One region of the Alteromonas sp. M12 genome, then DNA from elsewhere that is predicted to be linked to it. Evidence: predicted binding sites of a transcription regulator. Region 1 holds the regulator's gene; each other region holds the start of a gene.
The links. Region 1 encodes sigma-54, which starts transcription at its own class of promoters, with help from an activator protein. Its sites were predicted from a motif close to GTTGGCACGNNNNTNGNNT; they were not measured.
Positions count from the first base shown of each region.

Region 2: VUI23_RS05330 (S8 family peptidase) is a predicted target of sigma-54. The motif match lies at 1,520-1,538, and genes of this name have one in related genera.
Region 3: VUI23_RS09535 (PEP-CTERM sorting domain-containing protein) is a predicted target of sigma-54. The motif match lies at 2,102-2,120, and genes of this name have one in related genera.
Region 4: VUI23_RS04675 (DUF883 domain-containing protein) is a predicted target of sigma-54. The motif match lies at 3,314-3,332, and genes of this name have one in related genera.

Region 1 is NZ_CP144164.1:776,353-781,177, reverse strand. It holds gene lptA (lipopolysaccharide transport periplasmic protein LptA) at 1-275, shown strand, start outside; gene lptB (LPS export ABC transporter ATP-binding protein) at 275-1,000, shown strand; gene VUI23_RS03275 (RNA polymerase factor sigma-54) at 1,062-2,540, shown strand; gene hpf (ribosome hibernation promoting factor) at 2,568-2,855, shown strand; gene ptsN (PTS IIA-like nitrogen regulatory protein PtsN) at 2,874-3,320, shown strand; gene rapZ (RNase adapter RapZ) at 3,317-4,162, shown strand; gene VUI23_RS03255 (HPr family phosphocarrier protein) at 4,159-4,434, shown strand; gene mgtE (magnesium transporter) at 4,523-4,825, shown strand, end outside.
Region 2 is NZ_CP144164.1:1,249,721-1,254,545, reverse strand. It holds gene VUI23_RS05330 (S8 family peptidase) at 1-1,475, opposite strand, end outside; gene VUI23_RS05325 (type II secretion system protein N) at 1,866-2,702, shown strand; tRNA gene VUI23_RS05320 (tRNA-Leu) at 2,834-2,918, opposite strand; tRNA gene VUI23_RS05315 (tRNA-His) at 2,922-2,997, opposite strand; tRNA gene VUI23_RS05310 (tRNA-Arg) at 3,135-3,211, opposite strand; tRNA gene VUI23_RS05305 (tRNA-Pro) at 3,238-3,314, opposite strand; gene VUI23_RS05300 (DUF5062 family protein) at 3,502-3,762, opposite strand; gene VUI23_RS05295 (hypothetical protein) at 3,798-4,457, opposite strand; gene folD (bifunctional methylenetetrahydrofolate dehydrogenase/methenyltetrahydrofolate cyclohydrolase FolD) at 4,666-4,825, shown strand, end outside.
Region 3 is NZ_CP144164.1:2,226,215-2,231,039, forward strand. It holds gene VUI23_RS09520 (FMN-binding negative transcriptional regulator) at 1-106, shown strand, start outside; gene ybaK (Cys-tRNA(Pro) deacylase) at 133-603, shown strand; gene VUI23_RS09530 (transposase) at 804-1,748, shown strand; gene VUI23_RS09535 (PEP-CTERM sorting domain-containing protein) at 2,195-3,124, shown strand; gene VUI23_RS09540 (lactoylglutathione lyase) at 3,438-3,782, opposite strand; gene VUI23_RS09545 (DEAD/DEAH box helicase) at 3,795-4,825, opposite strand, start outside.
Region 4 is NZ_CP144164.1:1,101,438-1,106,262, forward strand. It holds gene recA (recombinase RecA) at 14-1,048, shown strand; gene VUI23_RS04660 (PA2169 family four-helix-bundle protein) at 1,416-1,862, shown strand; gene VUI23_RS04665 (YqaE/Pmp3 family membrane protein) at 1,948-2,106, shown strand; gene VUI23_RS04670 (endonuclease/exonuclease/phosphatase family protein) at 2,198-3,004, opposite strand; gene VUI23_RS04675 (DUF883 domain-containing protein) at 3,395-3,712, shown strand; gene VUI23_RS04680 (hypothetical protein) at 3,720-4,154, shown strand; gene VUI23_RS04685 (hypothetical protein) at 4,186-4,425, shown strand; gene VUI23_RS04690 (hypothetical protein) at 4,687-4,825, shown strand, end outside.

The DNA of each region.
Region 1 (4,825 bases):
ATATTAGTGCCGCGGCCAATGAAATTAAATATGAAGTATCGAATCGTACTCTGACACTCAATGGTGCAGCCGAATTAAATCAGGATAGTAGCCTTGTTAAAGGTGAATCGATTCAATTTAATATGGAATTAGAGCAATTGATAGCAGAAAGTGACGGCAACGCAGAAGGCGGGGTCACTGCCATTTTCCAACCCGAAAGCATTCGCAATCGGCAAACTGACGACACTAAAAAAACTGAAGAAGAGCAAGACAAGTTGCAGGATGAAAAACCTTAATGGCAACGTTAAAAGCGACCAATTTAGCGAAGTCTTATAAATCTCGGCAAGTGGTGCGAGATGTAAGCATTGAAGTTTCTACTGGACAGATTGTTGGCCTGTTAGGTCCCAATGGTGCAGGTAAAACGACCACCTTCTATATGATTGTTGGGTTAGTGCCACTCGATAAAGGCGAGATTTATATTGATCAGACCGAGTTAACCTTACAACCCATGCACATCCGTGCACGAAAAGGAATTGGTTATCTTCCTCAAGAATCATCTATATTTCGTAAGTTAACCGTTTACCAAAATATCATGGCAATTTTGCAAACCCGAAAAGAATTAAGTTCTGATCAGCGAGAAGAGCAAGCGGATGCATTATTGGATGAATTCAATATTAACCATATTCGTAACAGCCTTGGCATGAGTTTATCAGGCGGGGAGCGCAGAAGAGTCGAGATCGCTCGTGCATTAGCGGCCGCCCCTGAGTTTATTCTATTGGATGAACCCTTTGCTGGTGTTGACCCGATTTCAGTAAACGATATAAAAAAAATAATTCAACACCTACGCGATAGAGGTATTGGTGTATTAATAACTGATCATAATGTGCGTGAAACGCTAGACGTGTGTGAAAAAGCGTATATTGTGAGTCATGGTGAATTGATAGCTTCTGGAACCGCAGAAGAAGTTTTAAATAATCAACAAGTCAGAGATGTATACCTTGGCGAGCAATTCAAGCTATAGTAGAGGTATGTTGTTTTTAACCAAAGCTTTGTGGCTAAACAAGTAAGAATAAAAAAACTAAATGAAACCCTCGTTACAATTAAAATTCAGCCAGCAACTAACAATGACGCCTCAATTGCAACAGGCTATACGTCTATTGCAATTATCAACGCTGGATTTACAACAGGAAATACAGGAAGCGTTAGAATCGAATCCACTTTTAGAAGTAGAAGACGGTTCAGATATCCCTACTGGGGATTCCGCTTTAGCAGACAGTAATGACAAGTTCTCAGAGGAGACGGTATCCGCAAGTTCTGATTCCATGGATACAAACGAGGCATTAGAAAAAGCAGATATCCCAGACGAATTACCCATAGATAGCACATGGGACGAATATATCAGTGCCTCCTCAGCCCCCGCCTCAATAAGCGGTGGTAGTGGCGGCGATGACGACCAAATTTTCCAAGGTGAAACAACCGAAAATATTCAAGATCACCTATTGTGGCAGATGCGCTTAACGCCTTTTTCTGAAGTTGATACTGCCATAGCAATCGCAATTATCGACTCTATTGATGAGTCTGGTTACCTCACTATCAGCACCGAAGATGTTCTTGCTAGTCTCGACCATGAAGAGGTTGAACTTGATGAGGTGGAATGCGTTTTAAAACGTATTCAAATGTTCGACCCTATTGGTTCAGGCTCAAGAAATCCGCAAGAATGTTTAATGGTACAAATGAATCAATTTGCACCTGACACCCCTTGGTTAAATGAAGCTAAGTTATTAATCAGCGAATATGCTGACTTATTAGGCAGTAAAGATTACCGAACTTTAATGCGTAAAACTCGTCTAAAAGAAGACGAATTACGAGAAGCTATGCGGTTATTGCAAACACTCAATCCACGCCCTGGTAGTTCATTGTTAATCGGTGAATCTGAATACGTCATTCCAGATGTTTCAGTGATGAAGAAAAATGGTCGTTGGCAAGTTGAGCTAAATCCCGATAGTTTGCCTAAGCTGAATGTAAATCAGCAATATGCGGCAATGAGCCGGAACGCTAAAAACACCAGTGATAGTCAATTTATTCGGTCGCATATGCAAGAAGCCAAGTGGTTTATAAAAAGTCTAGAGAGTCGTAATGACACTTTACTCAAAGTCGCAAACTGCATTGTTCAGCAGCAGGTTGGTTTTTTTGAGCATGGACCTGAAATGATGAAACCAATGGTGTTAAATGATGTCGCAGAAATGGTAGATATGCATGAATCAACTATTTCCCGTGTTACCACACAGAAATATATGCATACGCCTAGAGGAATTTATGAACTTAAATACTTTTTCTCCAGCCATGTAGCAACTGATTCTGGAGGAGAGTGTTCCTCAACGGCAATTCGCGCATTAATTAAAAAACTCGTCGCAGCAGAGCTTCCTACCAAGCCTCTTAGCGACAGTAAGATTGCTGATCTACTGGCAGACCAAGGTATTCAGGTCGCCCGTAGGACAATAGCAAAATACCGGGAGTCTTTATCGATCCCACCGTCTAACCAACGCAAGAGCCTGCTGTAGGCTCAACAACAGAAGGAATACGCTAATATGCAAATTAACCTTACTGGCCATCATGTAGAAATTACAGATTCTTTGCGAGATTATGTAGACAATAAATTTACAAAGCTAGAAAGGCATTTTGATCATATCAACAATGTCCATGTCATTCTTAATGTCGAGAAGCTTAATCAAAAAGCTGAAGCGACAGTTCATCTTAGCGGAGGCGAAGTATTTGCAACCTCAGAGCACAACGATATGTACGCAGCAATTGACGGATTGATAGATAAGCTTGATCGACAGGTAATCAAGCACAAGGAAAAAATTAAGCGTCATTAACATATATTAGATTAATTAATGGAAATTAAAGACATCCTTTCCCCTGACTGCACAAGTTGTGCAGTCCAGGGGACAAGTAAAAAACGAATTCTTGAAACTATCAGCCTAATAGCGGCAGAAAAAATCGATGACATTGATCAGACAACGATTTTAAATAGTCTGGTTAGCCGCGAAAAGATGGGCAGCACAGGAATCGGGAATGGTATTGCATTGCCACACGGTAGACTGTCGGGTTTAAAGGATGTGGTCGCAGTGCTAATCACCAGTGATCCTTCTATCAACTTTGACGCTGTGGATAATTGTCCTGTGGACATATTTTTCGCAATTTTAGTACCTGAAGATAAAGCCGCCGGACACCTGCAAACCTTAGCAACCATCGCGACAAAATTAAGTGATAAGGAAATTCTGAAACGTATTCGTCGTGCAGAAGATAATGCTCAGTTATACGAGGCAATCGTTGCATGAAACTGATAATTATTAGTGGCCGCTCTGGTTCAGGAAAATCTATTGCACTAAGGTCTTTAGAAGACTTAGGTTACTATTGCGTCGACAATATTCCAGTTAACCTATTACCGACTCTAACCCATACGGTTATGGATGAATATGACCAAGTGGCCGTGAGTATCGATGTTAGAAACCTTCCCAAGGTACCTGGTGAATTAGTCGAAATTCTTGATTATTTGCCTGCCACTTGGGACATGACCATAGTCTATTTAGATGCCAGTGATGACATGCTGATAAAACGCTTCAGCGAAACTCGTCGACTGCATCCGTTATCTCGTCAAAACAAATCTCTTTCGGATGCGATTCAGGCAGAGGGTCAACTGTTAGCCCCTATTGCGGAACGCGCCGACTTATATCTAGATACAGACAAACTTTCGGTGCATCAATTAGCTGAATTGGTTCGAGAGCGAATTCTAGGCAAGAAAAGCTCTAGGCTAGTTTTGGTATTTGAATCCTTCGGTTTTAAATACGGCATTCCTAAAGACGCCGATTATGTATTCGATGCGCGATTTTTACCTAACCCACATTGGGAGCCAGACTTAAAGCACCTCAGTGGATTAGACTCTCCGGTCGAGATATTTTTAGGCTCACAGCCAATAGTGACGAAATTTATCTGGCAAATTCAAAATCTCATTTCAACTTGGCTTCCTCATCTAGAAAGAAACAATCGTAGTTACGTGACAGTAGCAATCGGTTGTACTGGAGGCCAACATCGCTCAGTTTATGTGGCTGAGTCACTCGCTAAAACATTTTCAGCGTCTCACCCAGATGTTCAAATAAGGCACCGAGAGTTAAATCGATGAATCGATTTGAAAAGCAAATAGTCATCGTTAACAAACTTGGATTACACGCAAGAGCGGCTACTGAATTAGTCAAAGTAGCCAATCAATTTGATGCCGTTGTTACCCTAGTTCAAGGGGAGAAATCGGCTTCCGCAAATAGTGTATTGGGCTTGATGATGTTAGAAAGCTCCCAAGGCAAAGAAGTTAACGTCATTAGCGAAGGAGTCGATGCTGAACACGCCCTTGCCGCGATTGAAAAACTCATAGTTGAGAAATTTCACGAAAACGAATAGTTAAGCAATGTGCAAATAATTGCTGACCTGCTGCCCTTAGTCCTCTAAACTATTAGTATTAGTAGTTTTTTCATTGAGCTGCATATTCATGGCAGAAGCATTAGAGGTTAAACACGCCCAACGACAACTGAAGGCTATCAATCAAGCCTTGGCCAGTGGTCGCTTTATGCATGTCCGCAAAACAATTCACGACATGCCAGCTTGCGACATCGCCCTTCTTCTAGAGTCTTCCCCAAGCAAATCAAGAACTGAACTGTGGGAAATGTTGGACTCCGATTTTTATGGCGATGTATTAGAAGAACTGTCCGAAGATGTACGTAATGGCATCATCGGACAAATGCTTCCAGACAAAGTTGTTGATGCCCTAGAAGACATGGAGATTGATAACTTA
Region 2 (4,825 bases), 470 kb from region 1:
CCTTTAAAGTGAGCAACACCGTTCAAATCAGCTGTAAGATCTAAGCCTACATTGGCACAACCTGAAGCAGTACTTGTAACTGCCGCATAGGCATTGATTAGACCTGCACCTTGTGTGAAAGGACCATAAGCTTCACCTGTAGATGGATCTGTCATAGCTGACGCTGAATCAATCAAACGACACTTTACATCATCAGGGCTTAAGTAAGGATTGTGTTGCAACATTAAAGCAACCGTACCTGTAACCACTGCAGCTGCCTGTGAAGTACCAGATATCATGTGGTAATCTTCACCGGTCTCAGATTCTACGAAGTTTTTGTTTTTCAGTAAATTTTTGTTCATTTTAGAGCTGATATGCCCGCCAAATGCTACGATTTCAGGTTTAACAAAGCCCTCTACTGAAGGTCCCTTAGACGAGAACGTAGTCATACGATCATCACTTGCATCGCTGGGAGTATAACTGTCTGTCGCTGCACCAACGGTAATAATATACGGATTGTTACCTGGAACTGACACTGTCGCATAATCTGAGCCAGTGTTACCCACTGAAGTCACCACTACAATACCAGCATCCCATAAACGCATCACAGCTTGGTTAATTGGATCGCTCCAATAGTTAGATTGCACACTAGCCCCTAACGACAAATTTAGCACACGGATACGATAGCGATTACGGTTTTGATAGATATAGTTTAAGCCGTCTAACACATCCGTATAGCTGCCGTTTCCTGAAGCATCAAAGGCTTTAACAGATAACAAATATACATCTGGCGCCATGCCGTTAAACTTACCATCTTCACTTTTTAAACTGCTGGCAATTATCCCGGTCACGTGACTACCATGACCGTTTTGGTCATCATTCAAAGTTCGCGTCTTTTTACTTTTAATCGCGTTATACTTATAAAATGCACGAGCACGGTCATATTGATTGCGTAATAAATATTTACCTTGGCTTCCGCCCATCAATGTACCGCTGTCTAAAACAGCTACTGTCACACCTCGTCCAGTAATCCCCCTTTCATGCAACAAATCTGCCTGAGTTTGAGTGGCGATATTATTATCGATGGCGAATTTTTTAAGTTGGCCTGATGCACTTTCCAACTTCCCATTATCACTTCCCATGGTCATTACGTTTCTATCTGCGGTAACGTGCAAACCAGATATATTGGCTAGTTCATCAGCCTGAGAAACAGACAAATATGCGCTTATGGCGTTGATAATAGGGAATTCACGAGCCACCGCACCACCAACGCGCTCTACTGCAGAAACTAGAGCATCGCGACCTAACCCCTGTAATATATAGGATTGTTCTTTTGCGACGTTCTGTTTAATAACCATTTGCGGGGTACTGCCCGATTCGGTAAAAAAAGGAACACTGCTACTATTGGCTTGAGTTGTCAGCATCACTGCTGAAACACTGCCAATTAGTGATAACGCTCCAACTAACAATGTTTTCTTATCTGTAAAAAAACTCATTTTACCACTCCACTTCGGATAAATTTTAATCTCTACAGATATCAATGCACACACCATGCCAGATTTAAAAATAAGTGTAACCCATTGTTTTAATTGATTTAATATAATTTATCAAAAACAAAACTTAAAATATGAAACATAAACTTAAATACTGAACAAAAATAAGAACCACTTATTCATAATTTAAGTCATAAATGCGAGTCCAATTAAATTACCTTAAAATTTGCGTTACTTGCCTTTAGTATTTGTTAGACAAAGTAACAAAAGCCTTCTTTAAGATGTATTGATAACCGTTATTAGGGTGTCCCCCTGAAATAGGCATTGAGAAGCAAGCTAGTGATGGTTATCCTGCACCTAACATTAATACAAATTTACTCCCGAGTTCTCTGCATGAGCAATAGCAATAGCAAAATAATTCTAACCATCCTTTTCATCGCAATAGCAGTATTGTGTTATGTCATGTTTGCACCTCCTGCTCATGAGCCAATTGAGCTGTCAGAGGAAGTCAAAAAAGAGTTACTGAATGAGACCGGCGATATCGGTATGCAACAACAACAGCATCCACAACATTCACAGCCGGAGGAACAAGAAATAGATTTGGAAGGTATACCGCCAAGCCCATTAGATATTTCATTAATAGGCGTGGTAGCCAGTGATGTGGATACTGAAGCCTCAGCAACCATTCAATCACGTTTACAAATTCGCACTTACTTTATTGAGGACCAAATTGCATACACCAATGCGGTTATTCAAGAAATAAGGAACGATAGGGTTATATTGTTAAATGAAGGTCAACGACAGGTTTTATTGCTTAGAGGAACCGCTTCGAGTGATGAAGACAAGGGAAGCACTAATACCAATTCAAACTCATCAAATGGTTATGATCAAAATTCCAATGATGATGACATTGCAAAATCAATTGGCAATCGGCCTAAATTATTAGAGCACATTATTCATATTTCACCGTTTGACCAAAATGACTTATCGGCAGGTTTTAACGTGTCTCCAGGCATGAATCCAAAACTGTATAAAAGTGCAAATTTCAAACAAGGTGATATTTTACAAAAAATAAATGGTAACGATATCACCACAGAAGAGGGACTAGAGGCCGTTCAAACATTACTGCCCACCGCTCAAACATTGGTGTTTAGCGTATTACGTGGTGGTCAAGTGATTAGTTTATATTTAGATATTCCTTCAGAAAACCTAAGTATTCAGAAAATTTAGAAAAACGAAAATAGGCAAGGATGCTTATCGTTAAATAGACACAAAGAAAATTAAGAAAAAGGACAGAAGGAAAATAAGGGAGTTTAACGGTTATTAAATAACTGAGATATTGAGAAGGGATCTTCTAAATATGGTGCGGAAGGAGAGACTTGAACTCTCACGCCGTGAAGCACTGGAACCTAAATCCAGCGTGTCTACCAATTCCACCACTTCCGCAAGTGGGGTGGACGATGGGGTTTGAACCCACGACCACCGGAATCACAATCCGGGGCTCTACCAACTGAGCTACGTCCACCACTGTGTTACTCTTTTCTACACTAAATCTTTTTTACTTACCAGATAATTATATATCCGTATTCATCTGTCACTCTCATTAAATATACATTATCGAGAAGTAACACTAGATATCAAATTCATATCCAACCGTTCCGCTGGCGCGTCCGGCAGGATTCGAACCTGCGACCACCCGCTTAGAAGGCGGGTGCTCTATCCAGCTGAGCTACGGACGCTCTACGAATCTGAACAAGCAAAAAAATGGTCGGTGAGACAGGATTCGAACCTGCGACCCCTTGGACCCAAACCAAGTGCGCTACCAAGCTGCGCTACTCACCGAACAATCGTTGCGATAAAAACCTCATCGCTTCGAGGGGGCGCATATTACCCACTTGCCCCAATCTCGTCAAATACTTTTTTATAGATTTTTTCTAACTGCTTAATTATGGAGCAAATAGTTTATAAAACAGTCTTTTTTGATGCTTATTATTAATAATTCGTACAGGTCAGCATAAAAACCAAAAATTTATTTTAATAACGCATGATCAGCGGGCAATTTATTTTTTATCCAAATAGCCAACCTGTGCTTCATACTCAACAAATCTTCAGAATCTCCACCTAAAGACGCAATAAGTTTATCGTTTACTAATAGACGATAAATAATTTCCACTTTTTCCTTTTGTCCCATGGTTTCACTAAAACCATCATATCCACGGTTTTTTGCATAGGTTTCCCCTACGCTAATTGCCATTTTCAACAATTGTTGTTCATTTTTGATTTTCTTCAAAATAATTCCTTAAGCCAGAAAACGCTACTATACGCTTATTTTGTTTTGTCTACTTCAGCGCTGTGCTTTGATTGAGGATAAAACCATATACCATTCTTCTCTGGGGAAAAACCCAGCTGAACTAAATAGTTTTCATGTTTCAAGCTGTCTGCTTTAGCAAATACATTCCCATAACCAAATTGTTTTTTTAATCGTTGGCCTTGCCCCAACACGAAGTGTCCAATGCGACAATCTCGATAAGCAGGGATTACAAAATCAAAATCAACAATAAAATTATTGTTTTCATCAGGGTATCCAGAAAGCAATCCTGCCACTTCAGTATTTTCCATCATAAAATAAAATCGACGGTCCTTTTGTTGCATTTTTTTGAAAAAACGAGGAAAGTGGAATTCAATATCCTGGCGATGATAATCAAGGAAAAAATCCACATAATTCGAAGGCATACTCACCTCTAATACAGAAAAATGCTGCTCGGCTTGCATTAACATTTTGCGTAAATAAACAACGTTAGTAATAGCAATAAAACCATTTAGAAAAGCCACCGGAGAAGCGCCGATAATAATTCCGTAAATACAAAATGATGAGGCTCCAAATAGATTGTACCAACGGAGTCGTACAATTGAATCTCGCGTTAATGAAAACGCAATTAACGCCGATGCACAGTAGCCAAAAATTTCTACGCCAGAGAGTTGCAAGAGTCTTTTCCTTTATAATGTCGGTTATCTAAACCATTTCAGATAAACATATTGGGATTATACGTCAGTTCAATTGCAATTCCTGCTAATCCGTAGCATCAATTAATTTGCACCTAACATCTAAGCATAATTAATATCAACTCACGATTGCTTGGCTTGCCATGGTTATGGGACAATAAGCGCAACTGAAGATTTAAAAGCTAAACAAATGCCAGCACAACTGATAAACGGAAAATCAATTGCCAAACAGGTAAGAGAAAACGTCGCTTCCCAAGTAGAAGCCATAACGGCCGCAGGAAAAAGACCGCCAGGCCTTGCAGTAATTAAAGTGGGGCACGATCCTGCCTCAGGTGTATATGTGGCAAATA
Region 3 (4,825 bases), 1.4 Mb from region 1:
GGATCAACTCGGGGTCTTTTCGAGCTTAAATAATAGCGCGGATCCTGTTGCTAAGCTATTGGCTGAATACATGGAAGAACGCAGTCTGGGTAATGGTGAGACCTAAACCTTTTAATTAATGAGTATTGAAAAATGACACCTGCAATTAATCTAGCCAAAAAACGTAAAATTCAATATACCGTCCATCAATATCAGCATGATTCAGACACTAAATCATTTGGCTTAGAGGCTGCAGAGAAGCTGGGATTAGCCCAACAACAAGTATTTAAAACCTTGGTTGTTGAATTTGATGGAAAGGAATTGGCAGTGGCCATTTTACCGGTTAATACTAGCCTGAGTATGAAGTTGATGGCAAAAGCGTTAAGTGCAAAAAAGGTAAACATGGCGGACAAAGCTGATGTGGAGCGAGCCACCGGTTACGTATTGGGTGGTGTCAGCCCTTTAGGTCAAAAGAAACGCTTAAAAACCATTATTGATGATAGTGCTCAAAGGTTTTCGACAATCTATGTCAGTGCAGGCCGTCGAGGCTTGGAAATTGAATTGGCTGCTGATGATATCATCACCTTACTCAATGCAAAATACGCAGAGATTAGGCAGCAGTAAATCCCTTTTGGTTTACTATTTTAAACATGGACAGCCATATTATTTTAAACATGGACAGCCATATAGCATGAGCCAATATTTTAAACATGGACAGCCATATAGCATGAGCCAACATGGACAGCCACAAACTAGACTAGAACTAGACTCTTAGGAAAATAGAATCAACTATGCTTTAGTATGATTAATTCAGGGAGTGAATTATGCCACTGGCAAGGAAGCGACAAATCAATCTTTCAGATACCCCTTATTATCATTGTGTATCCCGATGTGTCCGGCGTGCCTTTTTGTGTGGTGAAGATGAACTGACAGGGAAAAGCTATGAGCATCGTCGCCAGTGGGTAGAAGACAGGTTATTGTTTTTGACCACCGTCTTTGCCATCGAAGTTTGTGCCTATGCAGTGATGAGCAATCACACCCATGTGGTGTTACATGTGAATGCTGACAAAGCTAAACATTGGACGGATACAGAGATTGCTCAGCGCTGGCACAAGCTTCACAAAGGAACCTTGCTCTCACAAAGGTTAACCTCAAAAGAAGCTCCCGTGTTCACAGACGCTGAACAAATCACACTCCAGTCAACCTTGTCCGTTTATCATAATCGCTTAACCGACATTAGCTGGTTTATGCGAGAATTGAATGAGCCGATTGCTCGACAAGCTAATCAAGAGGATGACTGTACCGGTCACTTTTGGGAAGGGCGATTCAAGTCACAAGCACTGTTAGATGAACATGCCTTAGCAGCCTGTATGGTGTACGTAGACTTAAACCCTATCCGGGCAAAAATGGCAACAACCCCAGAGTCTTCTAACCACACCAGTATTAAACGCCGTATTCATGATTTTAAGAAAGGTTATCAGCCCTCTACGTTAATGCCCTTTGTTGGCAACCCAAAACCGCAGGGGCTAATGTTCGATTTAGTCGAATATCTTAAGTTGGTTGACCTATCTGGTCGCAGTATTAATCCTCACAAACGAGGTGCAATTGATATGAATGAATCACCCATATTGCAACGTTTAGGGGTGGATGAACACACCTGGCAAGATATGTTTTTGACCTTTGAAACCAATTTTAGCGTGGCTGCAGGGCAATCAGACACCTTGAAACGCTATAAGCGAAAACGTCGGCAAAAGAATTCTGTAGGCTAACGATTCCACTAAAGCCGCTTTTCATTTCAATTGTTTCTTTGCACAAGAGACAGGCCTCCCCCTGCACTAAATTCAGCTCAATAGCGCCCATTTCCCAGAAACCGATGATTCCATAGGTATTTATCTAGATAATGAGCGTATTAAAACCTTTTCGATAAAATCCATTAATAGTTATGAGCCACGATCTTTCAATACTTTCAAAGGTGGCTGTCCAGATTTGAGATATTTGAAAAAAGGTGGCTGTCCAGATTTGAGATATTTTCCTCCCTTCTTTTTGTCAGGGTTTTTTACAAAATTTACAATTTGTTAACTAGTGGGGAATTAAAACGCTTAGTTTTCAACATGGTTGAAAATTTGGCACAAGGTATGCTGAAGCAATTACGTAGTTTTACAAATGTTAAGTAGTAGATCTAAGTGAGCCTATGTAATTAACAAGGAATAAAAATATGATAAATCGTTTCTCTAAACTCAGTATAGGGGGGGCTATATTGGCTTGCAGTACGGCTGCTTCAGCTAATTTAATCAACCTATTCGAAACTCAACGTGAAACCGATTTCGCCTATGCTGGCGTAGGGGGATTGCGTGGCACAGGAGTAGGTGATATTGCACTATCTGGTGTGTCAGGCACGGTCAGTCAAGCCTATCTATACTGGCATGGTCCTACATCATCAAGCGATTCAACATTTAATGCTAACGTTATGTTCAATGGCAGTGCTATTTCAGGCACTAATATCGGTTTTTCTGATGATAATTTCTGGGGACAGGATAACAGCCAAGCCTACCGCGCGGATGTGACTGGCTTAGTCAGTGGCGATGGTACCTATGCTTTGTCAGGATTCTCGCCTGACAATTCAAATGGAGCATCTTTGGTCGTTTATTACGACGATGGTGATACCACAAACAACAGAGATATAGTGACATTCGATGGCAATGATGCGAATTTCCCAAACTCTTATGATCCTGATGGATGGGACGTGACTTTGCCTGGTATTAATTATTCTGGTGGAACCGCTTCTCTAGTAATGGGGGTAAGTGATGGACAAGATTTTGGGATAGGCAACGATGGCCAATTTTTCATTAATGGCGTTGATATCGCAGGTCTTTTCGATGGCGCTTCAGTTCCCGCTACACCTGGCTCATCGGTAGGTAATGGCGGTCTTTGGGATTTAGTTGAGATTGATATAACGTCTTTCTTATCATTAGGCAGCAATACTATTAACTTGACCCATAGTGGCTTTCAAGATGCACTGAGCGCTGTTCACTTTCATGTGAATTTACCAGCCGGTGCTGCACCATCGGACCCAGGTCAAGTGCCTGAACCAGGCGTTTTATTGCTGTTAGCATCCGGTTTATTGATGCTTAAACGCCGTAAATAGTAAACGTTAGTCTGATAGTGACAAAGGGCACACGCTGGAATATGCGTGTGCTCTTTTTAGTTACGTTATGGGTTTCCCTAAAAAGCTTCGCAACGCAAAGCTTCAAAAATTATAAACGCCACAAAGTAGAAATAAATTGTTGTATCAGTCGCTTGAGTGCAAAAGGGAGCTTTGAGGGATCTATGTTCTTCCAACTTTACCAACCTAGCTATAAATAATTAAGTTTGAAAGACTGTTTCTGGCAGGATACTGGCTGCGAAAACAGACAAAGAGCATTAATTTCGACGGACTGATTTAGGTTAAGCTATTCCCTTTAATGATTCAGTTGAGTTATGTGCAGTAATTCTCCAGCGGGGCCCCACAGATAAAAAACCTTGGCCCACGATTCGGCTTGAATCTCTGATAATTTGGTTTTGTATTGTGACTTTTTGGCTAAAGTGTAGGCTTCCTCAATATCAGATACGCATATCTGTAACATCAAATTTTCGGCTAATTGTTGATTATAAAAACGCTGTATGAAAAATTCACATTCGCCATTTTTGCACAAGGTGAGATCATCTGTAACGTATTCACTGGTAAATCCCAATTGATTATAAAAACTGACCGATTTTTGATAATCTAAACTGGGTATAAATACTTTGATATCTTCAACTTGCATAGGGCTCCTGCTTTATTCATCTTCAGGTTCTACGGGTCTAGCTTTCTTACGCATGGGAATATGACCCACATCAACCCCTTCTTGGGCGCGGATCCGTTTTTGCGGTTTAGGGGCATTTTGCGGCGCGACTTTTTTGGCTTTTTTCTGTGGCGCACCTTTTAAAGCTCGTTGTTTAAGCGGTTTAAGTCCCTTGAATTTGCCTTCAAGTCCCTCAAGCTCACTGAAACTAATACTTTGTTGTAAAATTCCTTTGATGGTAATAAAACTCTGCCAATCTTTAGGACCAACAAGAGATGCTGCATTGCCTTTACTACCAGCTCGTCCAGTGCGTCCAATGCGATGTATGTACTCGTCTGCCAATTTGGGCAAGTCAAAATTGATTACCCATTCGACTTTTCGGAGATCTAAACCTCGTGAGGCTACGTCGGTGGTGACCAATACTTGATGTTGACCACGACTAAAGGCATTCATAATGTTACTTCGTTGAGACTGGGTTAAACTAGCGCTCAAAGCTGCGCTATCTATGCCATCTGCCGCTAATAATAGAGACAGTTTCTCAGTGTCTTCTCTGGTTGCGGTAAAAACAATTACTTGTTTGTTATCCGTATTTTCCAGCAATTTTTTGAGCAATGAAATTTTATGATCTAAATGATCTGCCAAATAAAATTGCTGTTCAATATCGAGGTGTTGTTCTCTTGAGTCACCCACACTTATTCGTTGTGGCGCATTCAACATTCTTTCGGTTAGATAATGTAATTCTGCTGAATCTAATGTGGCAGAGAACATCATTGTCTGTCTTTTGCGGTGATCAGCACAACGGTCAATTAACTTTAATTCCTCCGCAAAACCTAAATCTAACATGCGATCTGCTTCATCAAGGATAAGTAACTCTAGTCCATTCAAATATAGACTTTTCCCTTTTACATGATCAGCTACTCTGCCAGCTGTACCTACAACAAACTGCGGGTTTCGTTTTAGCGCCTTAACTTGATCATTAAAATTTTCACCACCTAAAATGAGAGTCGCAAAAATATTCTGATTGG
Region 4 (4,825 bases), 330 kb from region 1:
GAAGGACATTCCGATGGACGATAATAAATCTCGCGCATTATCAGCTGCTCTAGGGCAGATTGAAAAACAATTTGGTAAAGGTGCAATTATGCGCCTCGGAGACAACCAAGCTTTAGATATTGAAGCTATTTCAACAGGTTCTTTGACGATTGATATCGCGTTGGGAATAGGCGGTCTTCCTTGTGGACGAGTCGTTGAGATATATGGTCCTGAATCATCAGGTAAAACAACGCTAACTTTGCAAGCTATTGCTGAAGCGCAAAAAATGGGTAAAACCTGTGCGTTTGTTGATGCAGAGCATGCCTTGGATCCTGTCTATGCAGGAAAGTTAGGGGTAAACATCGATGATCTTTTGGTTTCGCAGCCAGATACCGGTGAACAAGCATTGGAAATCTGCGATATGTTAGTTCGTTCTGGCGCAGTAGATGTTGTAGTCGTTGACTCAGTGGCAGCGTTAACGCCTAAAGCTGAGATCGAAGGTGATATGGGTGATTCTCATGTTGGTTTACAAGCACGTCTGATGTCACAAGCGCTACGTAAATTAACGGGTAACATTAAACGTTCAAATACTTTGGTAATCTTCATTAACCAAATTCGTATGAAAATTGGCGTTATGTTTGGTTCGCCTGAAACCACAACTGGTGGTAATGCACTTAAGTTCTATGCCTCTGTAAGATTAGATATTAGACGTATCGGCGCGATTAAAGACGGTGATGAAGTGGTTGGTAATGAAACCCGTGTGAAAGTTGTTAAAAACAAAGTCGCACCTCCATTTAAACAGGCTGAATTCCAAATTCTATATGGCCAAGGTATTTGTAAAGAAGCCGAACTTATTGATTTGGGTGTTAAGCAAAAGTTTGTTGAGAAGGCTGGAGCTTGGTATAGCTACAATGGCGAACGTATCGGTCAAGGAAAAGCCAACGTGGTTAAGTATTTGAAAGAACATACTGATATGGCTGACGATATCGAGAAGCGTCTGAGAGCAGAGTTGTTGCTGTCTAAAACAGTCAAACCAGAAGATCCTGTAGCTTCTGAGGATGTGTTGTAACCCTAACCTTATACACATCCCCTAAGCGTGAGTTCCCCGCTAATTTATTTAGCGGGGTTTTTTAATTTTCCTCCCTTTCAATATCCCAACAATGTAATCTTTCCAATTTTCGAGTAAATTTTTTACATTAGCAAAATAAAGCCTACTTAATTTTTATATTTCTGGCTTCTTGTCTCAATCATTTTGTTTTTTATTATTTTTATATCTATTTGATATTTATTAATAAAATTGATTTTTTATGGTGCTGTTTTAACTTCTACTAACTGTTTTTAAGAAATGGTGTGGTTTCTGCATTTACCTTAGTGCGTAACTCAACAACCAATGATTAACTTTGGTTATTTCTTTAAGTCATTAATAGGAGATTTTTATGAGTAATGAAGTAAAACAAGTGAACAAAGTAGCAGACGTGATTGAAGTGCTAAAAGCAGGCGCAGATTTTTATGAAGAAAGTATAGATACAGCAACCCATGAGTCTGTAAAGCAAGTGTTTGCGAGAATGATGTTTGAGAAAAAAGCCGCAATCGAAGCACTTCAGCCTTTTGCTATTGCAGAGCAAGGTGAGAAAGAAACTGGTGAGTCCATCGCCGTCAATGTACGCAACATGTACACAAAATTGGTAGGTTTTTTATCTTTTGATAAAGAGCATACCTACATTAGTCAACTTGAAGAGGTTGAGGACAAGACACTCGAAGTAATCGACGAGGCACTTGCAGAAAAGCAGCCTGATACATGTACGTTAGCCCTTAGAGAAATTCGAGGCACTATGCAAGCTTGTCATGACGAGATGAAAGCCCTGCAGGAACTCACTGCTTAACCGATAACTTAATGATAGCTAGCCGCTCATTGAGCGGCTTCTAATATTATTATCAACTAACAACAAATGAATCAAGAGGTAAATTATGGATATCATTAGGCTAATATTGGCTATTCTTTTACCCCCAGTTGGGGTGTTTTTACAAGTGGGCTTTAGTGGCGCATTTTTCTTAAATATATTGCTTACAATCCTCGGCTATTTGCCAGGCATAATTCACGCTGTTTGGATTATCGCTAAACGATAGATTGAATCTGCAATAGAGTTAAGTCCGTGTTGCAAAACCTAATCTTGCTAGCGGACTGCTCCTATTCCTCTCCCTGAATTCCCCCAATGTGTTAATCCCATTTATCTTTTATCACTAACTCTGTATAGAGAGGGAAATGATCAGAATCAATCGATGGCAGCCTTTTAATGTCAGCCAACATAAAATGTTGAGAATGAAAGAGGTGATCTAATGGCCATCTGATTATCGGGTAATCTGCATGAAAAGTGTTAAAGAAGCCGCGACCAATCCTTGGATCTTTTAATCCACTTAGTTTCCGAAAAGCTCTTGTGGTAGGTGACCAAGCTACGTCATTTAGATCTCCGGTGACTATTATTGGTTGTTTGGACGGCTCGACTTTATTGGCTATTAAAATGAGCTCTTTATCTCTGGGTTTTGCCGTGTCATTTTCAGTAGGTGAAGGCGGCGCTGGATGTAAAAAATGGAATTTAACTTTGACGCTTTCGGTAAATTTAATATGGCAATGAACAGAGGGAATATCTTTTTCAATTAATTCCAGTACCTCTAAATCCGATATTTCGTGTTTGCTGTAAACGTGCATTCCGTAGAGGTTATCTAATGGTTTATTTACTCTGAAGGGAAAGTCGGCATGAATGGGTTCCATTGCGTCTTGCCACCATTTGTTGGTCTCTAACGTAACAACAATATCTGGCTCGTATTGACGGATTAAATCAATTAGTTTTTGTGCCGATCTGTTGGGCATTAAAACGTTTGCAGTAATGACTTTAATAGATACCTTGGATTCAGTTGATGAGCTATCAGCGTGCTCCACTTCTTTTGGATATAAAAATGTGTAAGGCAGAATCCAAATTGACTGATAAATTAAGCTCGCTAAATTAACTATCAGCAGAGTGTACATTAGGTAGTCCTCGGTTAAGGATAAAACCATTAGTACGTTGAAGATTATCAAGCAAACGATCTGAACCCTAGGAAATTCCCAGCTACGACATAACCAATGATTACTCGGCAACAAGGGTAGTAAGGTTATCGCTACTAAAAAGCAGCTTGAACAGATAAGACCTATTTCCAAGATAGTGCTCTCAAAGATGGATGTAATTGTTGCAAAGGATATCAGAACTATTTACAAGGTTAACCCTATTTTTCAATAGAGCATGTTAGATGCTTATTCTAACCATCTGTTTTTTAATGACTTAGTTCTTTAATTCTCGATGGCATAGTCGTTGCACTTTTAAAAGTACTATACGCCATTTATGGGGCGATAGCATTCTAACTTTAAAAGGAGAACAAGATGACGAACCAAACGCAATCGGCAGCAAAGATGGCTAACGAAACAACTGCTAAGTCGGAGACTCCAATCGCAGATAAAATGACTGATGCGCTTCATCATTCAGTTGATTCCTTAGCAAAACAAGCTGCTAAAACTGAAGAAAAAGTGAGACACTCAGCAAACGCCTCAGCTGAAACTCTATCGGAAAAACAGCAACAAGCGCAGGATTACTGGAATTCATCTGCAGTGGGCAAATTCACTAAAGAAAATCCCCTTGCCACCGCCGGTATTGCATTTGCCGCAGGTATGGCTCTCACTGCATTTCTGAAAAGAAAGTAAACTGACGATGGTTGATGGTAACGCTCACCATAATGAAGAGTCTACAGCGCCTAAAGATGACGCTGTAGATTTTTCGGACCTGCAGGCCCATTGGTCTAGAGTATGGGATGCGCAAAAAGAGCAAATTAGCAAAGCCAAGTCGTTGGCTGTTCAGGAGTTAACGCTATCAGGTAAAGCACTATTGCTTAGCGCAGTTTGTGTTTTGTTGCTGGTGGGGATCAGTTTAATCATTTGGACGACACTGCTACTGACATTTGGATATGGAGCACATGCCTTTGGCGTGCATTGGCTGATAGTTGCCTTGTCGTTAATTGTCATCAATGTATTAATGTTCTGGGTCATACATCGAATTTTCAAAAATGCGATTCGTTCGATTGGTTTATCAACCACTATCAAGACTTTATTTGAGCCTAGAAGTGAAAATTCATCCGCGCAAAACTAGTCACTAAGACGAGAAAAATAAGGCGATTAACATGTTAGATTTATTAGCTAATCAAAAAGCCATCGTTGAAAACAAAGCTGAGCTGTATAAAGTGTCGAAAGACATCAAACGTCACGCTTTAGATAAGGCACAGGATCAATCTAAACAGTGGATTAGCTCACCTCGAGGTCTGTTGGCATCTTTTGTGGCTGGTTCTATTTATGAATTGCAATCCAGTTCAGACTCAAACTCCACTAGAACTATAATCAGTCTATTGTTACGAGCTATTTAGCCTTTCGCTTTTTTTACTATTAATTTAGCTCGTCAACCCCGCATTTAAAATCTAAGTATAAATTACAAGCCAATAAGCAATTTTTTCTTATCTACGCGAACGTAATTTTATCAGGTGCTGTTTAAATCTGTTTTAATTGACTTAAGTTATTGTTTATATAGATAATATCTGTTTTATGGAATCTATTAATTGTCCTTTCATTTTGGTATCAAAACTGCAAAACAGTCTATAAGTTAAAAGTGCAGAGAATAGGATATCGCAATGAAAAAGTTAACGTTATTTTCGGTAATTATTGTGGCAATTTTAAGTTCGGCAGTGGTGATTGGGCAAACCGAACCTGTACCTGAAACTAAACCTGATCCTGTGATTCATTTATTGAAAAATTTTGAGCAAAGGTTAC